DNA from 4 places in the Roseateles sp. GW835-FHT13E02 genome. Region 2 is predicted to be linked to each of the others. Evidence: predicted binding sites of a transcription regulator. Region 2 holds the regulator's gene; each other region holds the start of a gene.
What was found. The regulator FNR, encoded in region 2, switches genes on or off when oxygen is low (the NO sensors DNR and NnrR bind a similar motif). The targets are predictions, from matches to a motif close to TTGATNNNNATCAA.
Positions count from the first base shown of each region.

Region 1: a site for FNR is predicted at 2,317-2,330, ahead of AC1Q6P_RS13930 (DUF2189 domain-containing protein). Genes of this name have one in related genera too.
Region 3: a site for FNR is predicted at 1,102-1,115, ahead of AC1Q6P_RS01125 (oxygen-binding di-iron domain-containing protein). Genes of this name have one in related genera too.
Region 4: a site for FNR is predicted at 2,462-2,475, ahead of AC1Q6P_RS03465 (TraR/DksA family transcriptional regulator). Genes of this name have one in related genera too.

Region 1 is NZ_JBXAGJ010000013.1:25,062-29,302, forward strand. Features, by position in the region: gene AC1Q6P_RS13915 (DUF3501 family protein) at 1-576, shown strand, start outside; gene AC1Q6P_RS13920 (YitT family protein) at 590-1,213, opposite strand; gene AC1Q6P_RS13925 (DUF2788 domain-containing protein) at 1,210-1,428, opposite strand; gene AC1Q6P_RS13930 (DUF2189 domain-containing protein) at 1,481-2,263, opposite strand; gene AC1Q6P_RS13935 ([protein-PII] uridylyltransferase) at 2,385-4,241, opposite strand, start outside.
Region 2 is NZ_JBXAGJ010000001.1:109,117-113,357, forward strand. Features, by position in the region: gene hemN (oxygen-independent coproporphyrinogen III oxidase) at 1-1,088, opposite strand, end outside; gene fnr (fumarate/nitrate reduction transcriptional regulator Fnr) at 1,271-2,005, shown strand; gene AC1Q6P_RS00465 (hypothetical protein) at 2,117-2,362, opposite strand; gene AC1Q6P_RS00470 (hypothetical protein) at 2,422-2,676, opposite strand; gene ccoG (cytochrome c oxidase accessory protein CcoG) at 2,711-4,225, opposite strand; gene ccoP (cytochrome-c oxidase, cbb3-type subunit III) at 4,236-4,241, opposite strand, start outside.
Region 3 is NZ_JBXAGJ010000001.1:258,928-263,168, forward strand. Features, by position in the region: gene AC1Q6P_RS01120 (two-component system response regulator) at 1-1,080, shown strand, start outside; gene AC1Q6P_RS01125 (oxygen-binding di-iron domain-containing protein) at 1,182-1,964, shown strand; gene AC1Q6P_RS01130 (PfkB family carbohydrate kinase) at 2,012-2,962, opposite strand; gene moaA (GTP 3',8-cyclase MoaA) at 3,085-4,227, shown strand; gene mobA (molybdenum cofactor guanylyltransferase MobA) at 4,241-4,241, shown strand, end outside.
Region 4 is NZ_JBXAGJ010000003.1:7,235-11,475, forward strand. Features, by position in the region: gene AC1Q6P_RS03460 (YCF48-related protein) at 1-2,273, opposite strand, end outside; gene AC1Q6P_RS03465 (TraR/DksA family transcriptional regulator) at 2,521-2,916, shown strand; gene AC1Q6P_RS03470 (hypothetical protein) at 3,097-3,501, shown strand; gene AC1Q6P_RS03475 (substrate-binding periplasmic protein) at 3,612-4,241, shown strand, end outside.

The sequences.
Region 1 (4,241 bases), on a different contig from region 2:
AGCGACTACCGGCGAGCCCACCACGAGGACATCCTGGAGCACCGGCAGCGCCGTTCGGTGCTGCTGGGCGAGCACATGCGTCTGCAGTTCGAGAGCGAGCAGACCCTGCGCTACCAGCTGCAGGAGGTCTTGCTGGCCGAGCGCCTGGTCGACCCTGAGGATGTGGAACGCGAGCGCGTGCTCTACGCGGCCTTGGCACCGCGCGGCAGCGACTGGCGGGCCACGCTGATGATCGAGTTTGCCGACGCCCGCCAGCGCGAGCAGGAGCTGCCCCAGCTGGCCGGCGTCGAGCAGCGCTTTTTCGTGGAGATTCAAGGCCTGGGTCGGGTCTACGCCGTGGCCAATGAGGACATGCCGCCGGAGCCCAAAGCTGGCTCGCCTGATGGCGCCGCGCCGGCCGCGCCCTCGGCGGTGAGCTCGATTCATTTTCTGCGATTCGATTTCAGCCCCGAGCAGCGCGACGCCTTGCGCACCGGCGCCTCGGTCACCGTGGGCTGTGAGCATCCGGCCTATCCGGTCGATGTCGAGATCCCTGCGGCCACCTTGAGCAGCCTGCTGGGCGATTTCAGCAACTGAGCCCGGGCGAGGCTCAGGACATGCCGACGTAGCGCCCGGGGCGGTGGTTGATGGCCAGGGCCGCATTGATGGCCACCATGCCGACCAAGGACAGGCCCACGCGCTCGGGGGCGACAAAGGCCAGGGCGCTGAGCAGGATCAGGCCATCGAGGCCGGCCTGCACATAGCCGGCGCGCCAGCCGCGCTTTTCCTGCAGGTAGAGCACCAGCACATTGAGCCCGCCCAGCGAGGCGCGGTGGCGGAACAGGATCAGCATGCCGGCGCCGATCAAGAGGCCGCCGGTGATGGCGGCGAACCAGATGTTGAGCTCGGCGAACTTCAGCCAGCGCGGCAGCACCTCGGCCAGCACGGCCATCAGGCTGACCGCGGCGATGGTGCGCAGGGTGAAGGGCAGGCCCATGCGCCGGTAGGCCAGCCAGTAAAACGGCAGATTGATGCAGAAGAACAGGGTACCGAAGGGCAGGCCCGAGGCGTAGTGCAGCAAGAAGGCGATGCCCACCGTGCCGCCGGTCAGCATGCCGGCCTGCTTGAACAGCGCCACGCCCAGGGCCACGAACAAGGTGCCGGTGACGATGGCCTGCACATCCTCCAGCGGCGAGTGGCGGAAGCTGCGGCTCAGGGTCTCGCGCAAGCTCATCCGGTGATGCCCGACATGAAGTACTTGATCACGCCTTTGGCCAGAAAACCGACCAGGCCGAAGCCCAGGCCCAGCAGCAGGATGAAGGTGCCAAAGCGGCCGGCCTTGGACTCGCGGGCCAGCTGCAGGATGATGAACACCATATAGGCCATGAAACCGCCCACGCCCCAGGTGAGGCAAAACTGGGCGAGTTCCTGTTCGCTGTATCCAAACATCCTGGTGTCTTTCGGTCCGGTCCGGTCTTGGCGTCTGTGGTTTGGCGTTCGTTCAGTCGTGCACGCTGACCAGATCGCGGTAGGCATGCCAGCTGGCATGGCCCAGCAAGGGCACGACCAGCACCAGGCCGACCATGAAGCTGGCCATGCCCAGCAGGGTCAGCAGCATGATGATGGCGGCCCACAAGGCCACCGGTGCCGGGTACTCCATGACCACGCGCCAGCTGGTGAAGACAGCACCGAGCACGCCGATGTCGCGGTCCAGCAGCAGGGGCACGGCGACCAGGGTGGAGGCAAACACCGGCGCAGCCAGCAGGGCGCCCAGGGCCAGCCAGGCTTCGAACAACGGTGTCTCTTCGTTCAGCACCACATGGCGGATGAAATCAATCGGCTCGCGAATGGCGTGGCCGCTGAAGCCGGTGATCAGCGAGGCGGAGGTCATCACCCAGCCGGTGCCGGCAAAGGCCAGCAGCACGCCGAACACCACCAGCCGCCCATCGCGCGGCCACCAGGTGTGCAGCACGGTGTGCAGATTGGGCGAGCGGCCCAGCTCCAGATCACGGCTGATCACGTAGAGACCTGTGGCCAGGATGGGGGCTACCAGCAAGAAGCCGCTGAAGGCACCGACCAGCAGCCAGAAATGATGGCGCGCCAGCAGCACGATCACCGCGCCGGCGATGGCCATGGCGAGGCCATGGGCCAGCGAGGCACCCGGGCAGCGCCACATATCGCGCCAGCCACGGGCCAGCCAGCCCAGGGGGCGCAGGGCGGGGATGGGCTTCACGCCAAATTTGCGTGACTGCGCCAGGGCTTTTTCGGTGTCCAGAAAGGGCATGGGGTGCGGGGCGAGCTCAGGGAAGATGATGACATGCTCGCATGTCGCGGTCCTTGATGCCCATCAAGACAAACACGGGTGCAAGACTGCAAGCGCGCGGCGCAGCAGCATGCGCCGGGTATCAAGCCGGCAGGCTCACCGCGTCGAGCAATTCACTTTCGATCTGCAGCTGCGCCCGGTTGTGCTGCAGGGCCGGGCCGTCGACGAGGAAGGTGTCTTCCACCCGCTCGCCCAGAGTGGAGATCTTGGCCAGCTGCAGATTGATGCCGTGACGGGCCAGCACGCGGGCGATGGCGTAGAGCAGGCCGGCGCGGTCGCTGGTGCTGATGGAAAGCAGCCAGGCCTGGCCGCGTTCGTCGGGCCGCAGGGCAATGCGCGGGGTGTAGGGGAAGCTCTTGACGCGGCGCGAGAGCCGGCCACGGCGTGGCTCGGGCAGCGGGCCTTCGGCCTGCAGGGCCTGGCCCAGCTTGTTTTCGACCAGGGGCACGAGGTCGCGGTGGTTGAGCTCCAAGTCGGGGCTGATGACCTGGAAGGTGTCCAGGGCGAAACCGCGCTTGGTGGTGTGCACCTTGGCGTCCAGGATGTTGAAGCCGGCGCCGTCGAAATAACCGCAGATGCGGGCGAACAGGTCCTGGCGGTCGGGCGCGTAGACCAGCACCTGCAGACCTTCGCCAATTGGCGAGGGCCGGGCCTGGACCACCGGCGTGGCCGTTTGAACATGGCGCCAGAGCGAGCGCGCATGCCAGGCCAGCTCGCCCGCCTCGTGGCGCGCGAAATAGCTGATGGCCAGGGTCTCCCAGAGCGCGGTCTCGGTGCCAGGCAGCATGGAGTGCAGGGCCAGGCTGTGGCGGGCCTCGTTCTTGCGCGCCTCGATCTCGGCAGCCAGATTGGGCTGGGCGCCGCCCAGGGCGCGCAGGGCCAAGCGGTAGAGGTCTTCCAGCAGCTTGCCCTTCCAGGCATTCCAGACCTTGGGGCTGGTGCCGCGGATGTCGGCCACGGTCAGCAGGTAGAGGGCGGTCAGGTGGCGGGCGTCGCCGACCTTGGCCACATAACTCTGGATCACCTCGGGGTCGGAGAGGTCTTCTTTTTGCGCCACGCGCGAGTGGGTCAGGTGGTGGCGCACCAGGAAGACCACCAGCTCGCTGTCTTCCTTGCTCAGGCCGTGGTCGCGGCAGAAGCGCCGCGCGTCGTCGGCGCCGAGGTCGGAGTGGTCGCCGCCGCGGCCCTTGGCCACATCGTGGAAGAGTGCGGCGATGTAGAGCAGCTCGGGCTTGTCCCACTGCGAGGCCAGCTGCGAGCAGAAGGCGTACTCGTGTGCATGCTCGGGGATGAAGAAGCGGCGCACATTGCGCAGCACCATCAGGATGTGCTGGTCCACGGTGTAGACGTGGAACAGGTCGTGCTGCATCTGGCCGACGATGCCGCGGAACACCCAGAGGTAGCGGCCCAGCACCGAGGTCTGGTTCATCAGCCGGAAGGCATGCGTCTGCCCCTCGGGCTGACGCAGGATCTGCATGAAGGTGGCGCGGTTCACCGGGTCGCGGCGGAAGGCCGCGTCCATCTGCTCGCGGGCGTTGTAGAGCGCGCGCAGGGTGCGGGCCGACAGGCCCTTGATGCCGGGCGTCTGCTGGTAGATCAGAAAGGTGCGCAGGATGGCATGGGGCTCGCGCTGGTAGAGCTCGTCGCTGGCCACTTCGAGCATGCCGGCCCGGTCCAGGAACTGCGCCTCGTGGCCTGGGATGGGGCGCATCAGCCCTTGTTGCGAGCCGTTGATCTGCTCCTCCAGATTGAGCAGCAGGATCTGGTTCAGCTGGGTCACGGCTTTGGCCGCCCAGTAGAAGCGCCGCATCAGCACCTCGGAGGCACGCTGCTCCTTGGTGGATTGATAGCCAAAGCTCTCGGCCACGGCGGTTTGCAGGTCGAAGACCAGGCGGTCTTCGCGCCGGCCCGCCACCGCATGCAGGCGCGCGCGGATCAG
Region 2 (4,241 bases):
ACCCGGCCGATGGCCGAGACGCCGAGCGCAATCAGGTCGCAGTCCGGCTGGGTGCTGTAACCCTGGAAATTGCGGTGCAGCCGACCCTGGCGCTTGGCCACGGCCAAGGAGTCGCTGGCCAAGGCAAAGTGATCCATGCCGATATAGCTGTAGCCATGGCGCTCAAAGCCGCTGATGGCCGCCGCCAGCATGGTGATCTTGTCGCCCGCCACCGGCAGCTCGGCCTCATTGATGCGGCGCTGCGGCTTAAAGCGCTGCGGCAGATGGGCATAGCCGTAGAGCGCGATGCGGTCGGGCTTGAGCGCCCCCACCTGCTCGATGGTGCGAGCAAAGGACTCGGGTGTTTGCAGCGGCAGACCGTAGATCAGATCCACATTGGTGGATTCAAATCCCAGCGAGCGGGCAGAGACCATCAAGGCCTCAACACTTTCGTAGCTCTGCTGGCGATGCACGGCCTTCTGTACCTCGGGGTCAAAGTCCTGCACGCCAAAGCTCAGGCGGTTGAAGCCCAGCTGACGCAGATGGGCCAGGCGCTCGACGCTGACCGTGCGCGGATCCACTTCAATCGACACCTCGGCGCCCGGCGCCAGGCGGAAGCGCTCCAGCATGGCCTGCATCAGCTGGCTCAGCTCCGCGTCGCTCAGGAAGGTCGGAGAACCGCCACCCAAATGCAGCTGCGAGACCGCCGCGCCCCGGCCCAGGTGCTCCAGGGTCAGGTCCATCTCGGTCACCAAGGCCTGCAGGTACTCGGTGGCACGATCATGGTGCTTGGTGATGACCTTGTTGCAGGCGCAGTAATAGCAGACCGATTCGCAGAACGGAATGTGGACATAGAGCGACAGCGGCGTGTTGCCGCCCACCTGCGAACCGCCCGCGCGTTGCGCCAGCGCCTGCTGGTATTGCTCGATGGTGAAGGCTTCGACGAAGCGATCGGCCGTGGGGTACGAGGTGTAGCGAGGCCCGGATACATCGAAGCGTCGCAAGAGCGCTTCGTTGATTTGTGCGGCTGCGGGCGCACCCGCCGCAGCGCCGCTGGCAGGCTTTGTCTCAGGTTGCCGAGGGCCTCGGTCTTGAATGTTCTGTACCATGGGCCGCACTTTGCCAAGGCTTTGGCGAGCCGACTTGACAAGGATCAAGCTCGGCGCGCATTGTCGACCCAACAATGCACCCATGTTTGAGGTGCATCATGCTCATGTCCGTGAAAAATCTGGAAGTCCCGCAGCCCCAGTCTGCTCCGCCTGCTGCCTGCGAATCCCTTAAAAAGCACACGATGAATGCCACCGTCCCTATCAAGTTTGAGCCGCTGAAGGTCGCCTGCTCCAGCTGCAATTTGCGCGAGCTGTGCCTGCCGGTGGGCTTATCCTCCGGCGACCTGGATCAGCTGGACCAGCTGGTGGCCACCCGCCGCAGCGTGGCTCGAGGTGACACCCTGTTTCGCAGCGGCGACGAGTTCCAGTCGCTCTACGCCGTGCGCACGGGCTTCTTCAAAACCTGCGTGTCCTCGGAAGATGGTCGCGACCAGGTCACCGGCTTCCAGATGGCCGGCGAATTGCTGGGCCTGGACGGCATCAGCACCGACCGCCACAGCTGTGACGCTGTCGCACTGGAAGACTCCCAGGTCTGCGTGATCCCCTTCGAACAGCTCGAAGAGTTGTCGCGCGAGTTCACCGATCTGCAGCGCCAGTTCCACAAGATCATGAGCCGCGAGATCGTGCGCGACCACGGCGTGATGCTGCTGCTAGGCAGCATGCGGGCCGAAGAACGCCTGGCCGCCTTCCTGCTCAACCTGACCCAGCGCTTGCAAGCCCGCGGCTTCTCGGCCGCCGCCCTGGTGCTGCGCATGACGCGCGAGGAAATTGGCAGCTATCTGGGCCTGAAGCTGGAGACCGTCAGCCGCACCTTCTCCAAGTTCCAGGAAGAAGGCCTGCTGGAGGTGAAGCAACGGCACCTGCGCATCCTCGACCAGGCCGGCCTGCAAAAGCTGGTCAACAACAGCAACTGCTGAGATCAACGCGCCCGCGGCATGGGCGGCGCAGTCAAACAAAAAGGCCTTCGTGTGAACGAAGGCCTTTTTGTTTGGCGCCACCACGCCGGGCGGGCGAATCGCATTGCGGGATCAACGCGGCCAGCCGCGCGGGTGGGCGTCCTCGGGCAAATCAGGCAAGGTGGCCAGCATGACGCTGACACTGGCTGCCAGGCTGATGACCAACCAAAAGATCATGAAGCTGACGGTATAGACCGCCTGACGCGACCAATCCAGGCGCTCGGCGCCAAACCAGCTCAGATCACTGGGGTCGACGACCGCAAACACCAGAGCCTCCATCACCCCGGCCATGAAAAAGGATGGCCAAGCCACTGCCATGGCCCAGCGGCTACTTTGCTTGGGAACTGCCGATGCGGACGGATCAGCCGCGTCCATGATCACTGCCCGCCAGTGGCTGCATGGTTGCGCGCTTCACGCGCAGGAACCAGGGCCTTGCTACCGCTGGCCTTGTTGGCCACCACCTTGTCCTCCAGCACGGGGTCGGGGTTGTTGATGGCCAAGCTCAGAGTGATGAAGCTGGCCACAATCACCAGCGCCGGGCCGCCAACCACCAGCCACATCATCGGCGTGCGCCACCAGCCAGCGGCCTTGGGGGCCGCCGTGCCATTTTCGGGCTTGAAATTCTGGCTCATGCGTCTCGTCTCCTGTGTGTGTGCCAAGCTTGGTTCAGCGCGGCACGATGAAGGTTGATTTTTCATGCACGACGGTCGCACCGCTGCTGGCGCCGTCGAGGCTACGCAGCTGGAACTCGATCGCGTGCGAGCCCTTGCGATCCTGCGCCGCGCGGGCCGCTGTCTCGGGCGGCACCCGCACCGACAGCGTCAGCCAGCGCGCCTCGGCCGGTGCAACACTGAGCTCAGCCACCTGCTCCAGTTTGATGCCCTCCATGCCGCTGACCGTCACCTGATAACGGTGATTCTGTTCGGTGGCGTTCATGACCTGCAATCGGTAGAGGTTCTCGACATAGCCATCTTCCACCACGCGGGCCAGCACACCACGGTCACGCACCACATCGAGCTTGACGGGGCTGCGCAGGAACAAGAGGCTGGCCAGCAAGGCGGTGCACAACACGAACAAGACCACGGTGTAGATCACCACACGCGGGCGGAACAGGCGGCGCAGCTTTTGCGCCGGGCTCAGGTGTTGCTGCAAGCCGTTTTGCGTGTCGTAGCGGATCAGGCCACGCGGGTAGTTCATCTTGTCCATGACGCCATCACAGACGTCGATGCAGGCGGCACAACCGATGCACTCGTACTGCAAGCCCTTGCGGATGTCGATGCCTGTGGGGCAAACCTGGACACACAGGGTGCAGTCGATGCACGACCCCAGTCCCGCGGCCTTGACTTCGTCCACGCTGGCCTTCTTGCTGCGGGAGCCGCGCGGTTCGCCGCGCTCGGCGTCGTAGCTGATGATCAATGTGTCCTTGTCGAACATGGCGCTCTGGAAGCGCGCGTAGGGACACATGTATTTGCAGACCTGCTCACGCATGAAGCCCGCGAAGCCGTAGGTCGCAAAGGCGTAGAACAGCACCCAGAACCATTCCCAAGGGCCAAAGCTGAGCGTGAACGCCTCAGCCCACAAGGACTTGATCGGGGTGAAATAGCCGACAAAAGTGAAGCCGGTCCAGAGCGCGACGGCGATCCACACCAGCTGCTTGCCGCCCTTGCGCCACAGCTTGTTGAAGCCCCAAGGCGAGGCATCCAGCTTCATGCGCGCCTGGCGGTCACCCTCGAACTGCCGCTCGATCCACAAGAAAATTTCGGTGTAGACCGTCTGCGGGCAGGCATAGCCGCACCACAGCCGCCCGGCCACGGCGGTGAACAGGAACAGGGCATAGGCCGAGATCAGCAGCAGCCCGGTCAGGTAAATGAAATCCTGCGGGTACAGGACCAGGCTAAAAATGTAAAAACGCCGGCTGGCGAGCTCGAAGAGCACCGCCTGCCGGTCGTTCCAAAGCAGCCAGGGCAGACCGTAAAACAGGATCTGCGTGAACCAGACCAGCGCCCAACGCCAGGAGGCGAAGAGGCCGGACACGGCACGGGGGTAGATCTTCTTCTGCGCTGCGTAGAGCGAGACGATCTCTACCACCGCATCCTCGCCATCCGCCGGCTTGGCGGCTGGCGCAGGAGCGATGGCCGGTCCGACGCGGGGCGCCGGCGGTACTGCCCGGGCTTCAGTCATGGTCGATCACTCAAGG
Region 3 (4,241 bases), 150 kb from region 2:
TCGGTGCGCCTCGGGGGTGACGAATTCATCATCCTGCTCAGCGACATTCACTGCATCGACGACGCCACCGCACTGGCCGAGAAACTGCTGGCCCAGATCCGCCTGCCGGTGGAGCTCGCGGGGCGCGACCCGGTGTCCGTCTCGGCCAGCGTGGGCATTGCCCAGTTCCCGGAGCATGGCTGTTCGGCCGACGCGCTGATTCAAGCCGCGGACGCTGCCATGTACGAGGCCAAGTCCGCGGGCCGCAACCGTTATGAAGTGTTCAGCGCCCAGCTCTCCGACAAGGCTGTGGCCCGGCTGCAGATTGAACAAGGCCTGCGCCGCGCGCGCCTGGGCCAGGAGCTGATGCTGCACTGGCAGCCCATCATCGACATGGCGCGGCACCGCGTCATCGGTGCCGAGGCCCTGATGCGCTGGCAGCACCCGGAGCTGGGCGCCATCAGCCCCGATCGCTTCATCCCGGTGGCCGAGGACATCGGCCTGATCGAAGACTACGGCCGCTGGGCCCTGGACCAGGCCTGCCGCTTGGGCGTGCGCTGGCTGGCCAGCGGCCGGCCGCTGGAGCGTCTGGCCGTCAACATTTCGGCGCGCCAGCTGCAACGGCCGGGCTTTGCCGAGCTGGTGGCCGAGGCCCTGAAACGCCACGGCCTGCCGCCGGCCTGCCTGGAGCTGGAGATCACCGAATCGACCCTGCAATCGGTGGACAGCGGCCGCATGATTCTGGGCGAGCTGCGCCGCTTGGGCGTCAAGCTCGCCATCGATGACTTCGGCACCGGCTTCTCCTCGCTGTCCCTGCTCAAGCATTTCCCGCTCGACCGACTCAAGATCGACAAGAGCTTTGTTCGCGACCTGGAGCGCGAGGGCCACGATCTGGCCATTGTGCGGGCCATTGTGGCCCTGGCCAGCACCTTGGGACTGGAGCTCACGGCCGAGGGCGTCGAGACCCAGGCACAGCGCGAGGTGCTGCTCAAACTCGGGGTCAGCGATGCCCAGGGTTGGCTCTACAGCCGCGCCCTGCCCGAGGCGGATCTGCTGAGCCTGCGTGAAAGCCTGGCGCCAAACCCGCCCGGCAACGCCTGACTCGATCTGGCTTGATCTGGCTTGATCTGGCTCAAGGGCGGGCCGCCCCGGGCTGGCTAGAGTCAGCGCATTCCACTGACGGCTTCGTCCGCACGCGCGCCATGCCCATCGAACTGTTCCACCAGGATTCGCACCGCTGCCTGATGTTCTCCAAGCTCAGCGTGGAGGAAGGCGAGGCCGTGCAGTCCAATCAGTTCCTGCTGGTACACGGCAACACCGGCGCCATCCTCGACCCGGGCGGCAATATCGCCTACAACGAGCTCTACCTGGGCCTGACCCAGTACATGGCGCCGCACAAGCTGGCCGCCATCCTGGCTTCGCATGCCGACCCCGACATCATCGCCTCGCTGGACCGCTGGATGACGGCCAGCAGCGCGCCGGTCTACATCTCGCGCATCTGGGAACGCTTCGCGCCGCATTTCTGCAAGCCCGGCAAGACGGCCGGCCGCATCATCGGCCTGCCCGATGCCGGCCAACGCCTGCGCTTGGGCCAAGGCAGCGCCGACAGCTTCGAGCTCTGGGCCCTGCCCGCGCATTTCCTGCACGCCGAGGGCAATTTCCAGTTCTACGACCCGGTCAGCCGCATCCTGTTCTCCGGCGACCTCGGTGCCTCGCTGGGCGCCCAGCTCGACCCCGCCAAACCGGTGACCGAACTGGCCGGCCACATCCGCTACATGGAAGGCTTCCACCGCCGCTACATGGTCAGCAACAAGGTCATGCGCCTCTGGGCAGCCATGGTGCGCGAGCTGGACATCGCCATGATCGTGCCCCAGCACGGCAGCCCGATGAGCGGCCCGGCCGTGCAACAGTTCATCGCCTGGGCCGAGAACCTGGCCTGCGGCATTGACCTGATGGGGCCGGCCGACTACCGCATTCCGGATTGAGTCAAACCGGGTGACTCATGGCGCTGCCGTGACCAGCCCCCCCCCGCTCACCCCCCCGTTTTGAGCAAGGCCCGGGCCGCCAGGGTTGCGACCAGGGCTTCCGAAGGCGGGCAGAAACCGGCTGCGCTGCAGGCCGCGGCTTCTGCCGCCACGGCCCAGCGCAGATGCTGTTGCACCGGCGCTTCGCGTTGGCGAAGGCAGCTGAAGATCAGCCCGGCCAGGCCCGACTCGCGCGCGCCCACAGGGTCGACCACGTCGTAATCGGCTATCTGCGCATGCCACTCCTCGCGGCCGCGGAACAGCGTGGCATGGCCGGCCACGCCGTGCTGGAGCAAGAGCATGGCGTCCGGGTTCCAGGCGCTGATCTGGGCCAGACCGACGCGATAGTCCTGGGCGCGGAACAGACCGCGCAGCTCGGCCTCCGAAATCTGGATCACATCGGCCAGGCGGCACATGCGCTCGAGGGTCTCGTCGTAGCGCGAATCCATCTGCAAGCTGAACTCGGGCGCATAGCTGAGCGTTTTGCCTTCGGCCTTGAGGCCCTCGGCCAGCGCCAGCAGGCGCAAGCCGAGAGGCTGACGCACCAGGCTCAGCCCGCCGAAATGGGCCCAGCGCAATCGCTTGAGCCAGCCGCTGGGCAGGCCCTCGGGGCGGAAGTGCAGGTCGGCGCTGTCCTGGCCGACAAAGAACTGCGGCGCCTCGTCGGGCCGGCTCAAGGCCATCAGTGGCGGCTTGGGCAGTTGCTGGATGAAGCGCAGGTCGAGATTGGCATCGCTGCTGTCGATCCAGATTTCCTGGCCGAAGGCATCCTGGCTGATGGCGCCGGCAAAGGCGCTGAGTTCGCCCAGGGTCGAGAGCGCCACCGCCACCTGCCAGGGCGCGCCGCGGTTGACGCTGCGCCAGAGGTCGGGGCCGCTGCGTTGCAGCTCGGTGTAGGCCGCACCGAAGGCGATGAAGCGAGGGAGGTCAGGATGGAGCACGCCGGTCATGTTGCGCATTCCAACTGCTGCAGGCGCCCAGGGCAAGCCCCCTCTTGTGGTGATAGTCACGGCCGTGCGAGCGCCGCCCCGGGCCGGGCCACGGCGCAAGAGGTTTTGTCGCTGGAGGCACAATCGGACGCATGCCCCCGCTCAAGAAGCCCGTGATCCCGATCGCCGACCAGCGCCAGCTGAGCGCCTTGCCGCTGCCAATGGACTCCGCCGAGCCCGCGCTGCCGCCGCGCGACCAGCTCGGCCGGCCGCTGCGCGATCTGCGCATTTCGGTCACCGACCGTTGCAATTTCCGCTGCAGCTACTGCATGCCCAAGCAGGTGTTCGACAAGCACTACGAGTTCCTGCCCCATGCCGACCTGCTCAGCTTCGAGGAAATCACCCGCCTGGCGCGCCAGTTCGTGGCCCTGGGGGTCGAGAAGATCCGCCTGACCGGCGGTGAGCCTCTGCTGCGCAAGAACCTCGAACGCCTGATCGCCATGCTGGCCGAGCTGCGCACGCCCGCGGGCCAGCCCTTGGACCTGACGCTGACGACCAACGGCTCCCTGCTGACCCGCATGGCCCAGCGCCTCAAGGACGCGGGCCTGGGCCGCGTCACGGTCAGCCTGGACGGGTTGGACGACGCCGTGTTCCAGCGCATGAACGATGTCGGCTTCCCGGTGGCCGAGGTGCTGGACGGCATTGCCGCCGCACAAGCCGCGGGCCTGGGCCCGATCAAGGTCAATATGGTGGTCAAGAAAGGCGTCAACGACGCCGAGATCCTGCCCATGGCGCGCCACTTCCTGGGCAGCGGTGTGCGCCTGCGTTTCATCGAGTACATGGATGTGGGCAGCAGCAATGGCTGGCGCATGGACGAGGTGCTGCCCTCGGCCCAGCTGCTGCAGCGCCTGCGTGAAGCCTTCACCGTGGAGCCGCTGAGCCGCAGCGTGGCCGGCGAAACCGCCGAGCGCTGGCGCATCAGCCAGGGCGGCCTGAGCAGCGAGATCGGCCTGATCTCCAGCGTCAGCCAGGCATTCTGCGGCGACTGCAACCGCGCCCGCCTCTCGACCGAAGGCAAGCTCTACACCTGCTTGTTCGCCCACCGCGGCACCGATCTGCGCGCCCTGCTGCGCAGCCCTGCTAGCGATGCGCAGATCGCAGCCAGCCTGGCCGGCCTGTGGTCGCAGCGCAGCGACCGCTACTCGCAGCTGCGCGGTGCCGGTGTGGGCACGGATGGCCAGGGCAACGCGGACACAGGCGAGCGCCGGGTCGAGATGCACTACATCGGCGGCTGAAGGCGGCGCACCGA
Region 4 (4,241 bases), on a different contig from region 2:
TTGCGCGTGCCCGAGGCCTGCGGGGTCCAGGTCTTGCCACCGTCGCGGCTCACCAGGATGGTGCCTTGCTCACCGACGATCCAGCCGTTCTTGGCGTCCAGGAACTGGATGTCGAGCAGCGCGGCTTGCGAGGGCACAGGCACCAGCTGCTTGGTCCAGCTCACGCCGGCGTCGTCGGAGCGCAGCACGGTGCCGGCGGCGCCAAGGGCCCAGTAAGTCTTGGCATCCAGGGTGTAGATCTTGTACAGCGTCTCGCCGATACCGGTGTAGCGCTGCGACCAGGTCTTGCCGCCATCGCTGCTCTGGGCAATGCCGCCGCTCGCCCCCACCGCGATCAGGCCGCTCTCACCTTCGACGCGCACATCGTTGGGCACGAAGCTGGGCGAGGTCATGGGCGCAAAGCTGTTGCTGCCATCGCGCGTGATCCAGAACTTGCCGTCGTCGGACCGAGCCCAGCCCTTGCTGTCGTCCGTGAAGGCCATGGTCGTCCACAAGGTGCTTCCAAGGCTCGAGCTCCAGGTTTCGCCCGCGTCGGTGGTCTTGTAGAGACGACGATCCAGGCTCAGCAGGTAGCCGGTCTTGGCGCTGGTGAACTGCAAACGGCCGTAGGCATAGGGATTGAAACTGGCGGCCAGGTCGCTGCGCTTCAGCTTCCAGGTCTTGCCGCCGTCGGCGCTCAGATACAGCTCGCCTCGGACATTGACCAGGGCGCCATTCTTGGCATCGCGGAAAGCCACCGAATGCGGCGAACCGCTGGAACTGCTGTCACCGGGGCGCAGCACCTCCCAAGTGGCACCCTCGTCGAGGCTGATGTAGGAGCCCAGCTGCGCATCGATCAGCATCAAGGCCGCCCCCACCAAACGAAGCTCGGTCGAGTTGTAGAGGCCGATGTTCTTGAGGCTGGCGGGCAGCGACAGCGACTTCCAAGTGCGGCCCAGGTCCTCGCTGACCTTGGGAAGGCCGGCCATCATGGCGTACACCTTCGATCCGACGACGGTCAGATTGCGCAGCGAGTACACCGTGCCGGGCGTGGCGGCGGCCCAGCTGGCTCCACCGTCTTCGGAACGGAAGAGACGCAGTCCGGACTGTGCAATCAGCTTGGTGGCACCGGCATCCAGAGCCCGAACCTGCAGCGAATCGGTCGAACTTTCGAGACCGGTGGCGGCCTGACGCGTCCAGGTCTGGCCGGCATCGTCGCTGCGCCACAGGCTCGAACGGTAGACGTACTGGTAGGTCGTGTAGTCGTAGCGCCCCCAGTCGCGGGCATGGACCAGGACGGTCTTCTCGCCCACCACATTGATGGAGCTGTTGTACCCGTTCAGGTTGGAGCCATCCACGTCCTTCATCTGCAGCACCGCCACCGGCGCGGCCTTGAGGGTGCTGTAGCGGGACACCGTGTCCGAGTTGATGCTCAGGAAAGCCTCGCCACCGGTGCTCACCAATCCGTAGGCGTTGCCGGACGTCCAGCTCTTGCCGGCGTCGGTGCTCAGGTGGTTGATGTTGTAGTCGCTGTACAGCAAGCCGCCCTTGGGCAGAACCGAAAGCCTCTGCACATCAGTGTCACCTTGCCATGGGGCCACGGCAGGCTTCCAGCTGCTGCCGCCATCCGTGGTGCTCAGCAAGGTGCTGTTGGCCCCGCGGACCCAGCCGGTCTTGTCATCGGCAAACACGACTTCGTACAGATCGACATTGACGCCGCTGGGCTGGCGAGTCCAGCTCTTGCCGGCATCGACCGTCTTGAAGATCTCGCCATATGCACCCACGCGCCAACCGGTGGTGGCGTTGGCGAACGTCACCGACTTGTACACATGGCCGGTCGGCCGCGGCGCCTGCCAGCACCAGCCGGTTTCCTGGGCGCCCGTGCACTCCAGGCCGCGCACGGCCGCCTGGTTATTGACCGAGATGGTGGTCTTGACTTCCTTGAACTGGCCCGCCTCGTTGCTGACGCGCAGCTTCACTTCATAGTCGCCCGGCTTAGCAAACTGGTGCTTGGGCGCGGCCTCGGTGCTGGCGGCCGTGCCGTCGCCGAAGTCCCAGCTGTAGGACAGCTTGCTGACTGTGGCGGCGCTGTTGCCGAAGGCGGTGGGCTCGGCGATGTCACCGACCGTGGGGGCGGTGATGCTCAAGGTCTCGGGCACCGGCGTGGGTGGCACCGGCGGGGGCGCCGGGGGTTCCGAACTGCCACCGCCACCGCAGGCGGTCAGCACCAGCGCCAGGCCCGGCGCCAAAGCCCAGCGCGTCACGCGCTCGGCCATGCGAGATGGTTTCACCATGGATTGTTTCCCTCGTTGAGTCGTTGTTCTTGACAAGGCTCCGCAGCGGATGGCCCGCGCGCGCACCTCGGCTCGTTACTACTTTTTACAAACGGGCGCGATGGTACGAGATGCCATGCGCACAGCGACTCCCTCTTTTGGGGGAGTCTGGCCGCCCCGGGGGTCGAAGCCAGGCGCCTGCACATGGCTTGAGCCAGGTCAACACCGCCGGCCTCCAGGCTGCCAAGATGGCATCAAGGAGATCGCCATGACGCCACGCCTCAACGCCACCCAGATTCAACAGCTGCGCGAGGAATTGCTGCGCCGGCAGCGCGAGCTGGAACGTGAACTCGACGGACAGCTGGGCGCGCTGAGCCGGGTCGAACATGCGCGCGAGGCCTTGCTACAGGACGGCGATGGCAACAGCCAGCGTGAGCCGGCGCTGGATGCCAGCCGCGAAGTCGATCTGGCGCGCAGCGACCAGACCCTGCAATCGCTGCGCGAGCTGATCGCCGCCCTGGGGGCACTGGATCACGAGGACTTCGGTCTTTGCCAGGACTGCGGCGAGGCGATTGCGTTCGCCCGCCTCCAGGCCAGCCCCAGCAGCCGGCGCTGCCTGCAGTGCCAAGCCCAGCATGAAGGTGCGCAACCCCATCTGCACTGAAGCAGCGGATGCCCGGCTGCGCCAGGGCCACCAGCCTCGACCAGCCCCCCCAGTGCGCGAGCAGACAGACAGGTCGCCGGAATGCCACCAAGGTCTGCAAGCACCGCTGTACCGCTCGACGTTTTGTTCGCCCCCTTCTTTCTTTTCTCGAAACCCCGTTCATTCACAAGGACCGCAAGCATGAGCTCCACACCCACCTCGCACACCACCACCTTCCACGCCGTCGTCTGGCTCGACCATCAGCAAGCCAAGGTCCTGCAGTTCGACGCCGAGCATGTGCAGGCCGAGAAGATCAAGGCCCACAGCCACCACACCAAGCAACACGGCAGCGCCGTGCGCAGCGAGCATGAGTTCTTCGGCGAAGTCTGCGAGGCGCTGAAAGGCATCGAGGAAGTGCTGGTGGTCGGATCGAGCACCGCACAAAGCGACTTCAAGCACTACGCCGACAAGCACCGCCCGCAGATCGCCAAGCACATCGTGGCCTACGAAACCGTGGACCACCCGACCGAGGCGCAGCTGGTGGCCAAGGCGCGCCAGTTCTTCGTCAGATATGACCGCATGGCCGGCACGCCGTCGCCGATGTGAGCGGCATTCCGGCCGGCCGATGCCCCTAGACTTTGCGCTTTGCAGTACAGGGGCCAAGCACATGGATCCATCGATGGCGTGCCCGTCCGGGCCTTCACGGCTGAGCCGCCATGCGGCGCCGTGAGTGGGCCCTGGCCGGCCTGGCCGCCGGTTTCAGCCCCTGGGCCTTGGCCAAGCCGGGCCTTGCTGGGCCCTTGATGGCGTTCACCGAGCATTTGCCGCCACTGAACTTTCAGGACGCGGCGGGCCAGCCCGCCGGCTTCAGCAGCGAGCTGCTGCAACTGATGGCCGCACAGGCTCAGCTGAGCCTGGACATCCAGGTCCAGCCCTGGCGCCGCGCCGTTCAGGCCGCAGCGGCGCAAAACAACAGCATCCTGTTCTCCCTGACACGCCTGCCCGAGCGCGAGCGGCAGTACCGCTGGGTTGGGCCGATCAGCGAGCGCCGCATCATGGTCTACGGCCTGCGCCAGCGCAAGGACCTGCCGGAGCTCAAGCAGGTCAGCGATCTGCGCCACCTGCAGCAGGGTATGAAGGTGGGCGTGGTGCGAGAGTCCGCCGCGGCACGGCGGCTGCAGGAAGAAGGTTTGCTCGCGGGCGAGACACTGGAGCTGGCGCTCGACGACGGCAGCAATCTGCGCAAGCTGCTGGCGCGCCGCATGGACCTGATGGTGATGCTGGACTGGGCTGCCGCCTGGCAGCTGCACCAGCTGCGGCTGGACTATCGAACCCTGCGCCCTTTG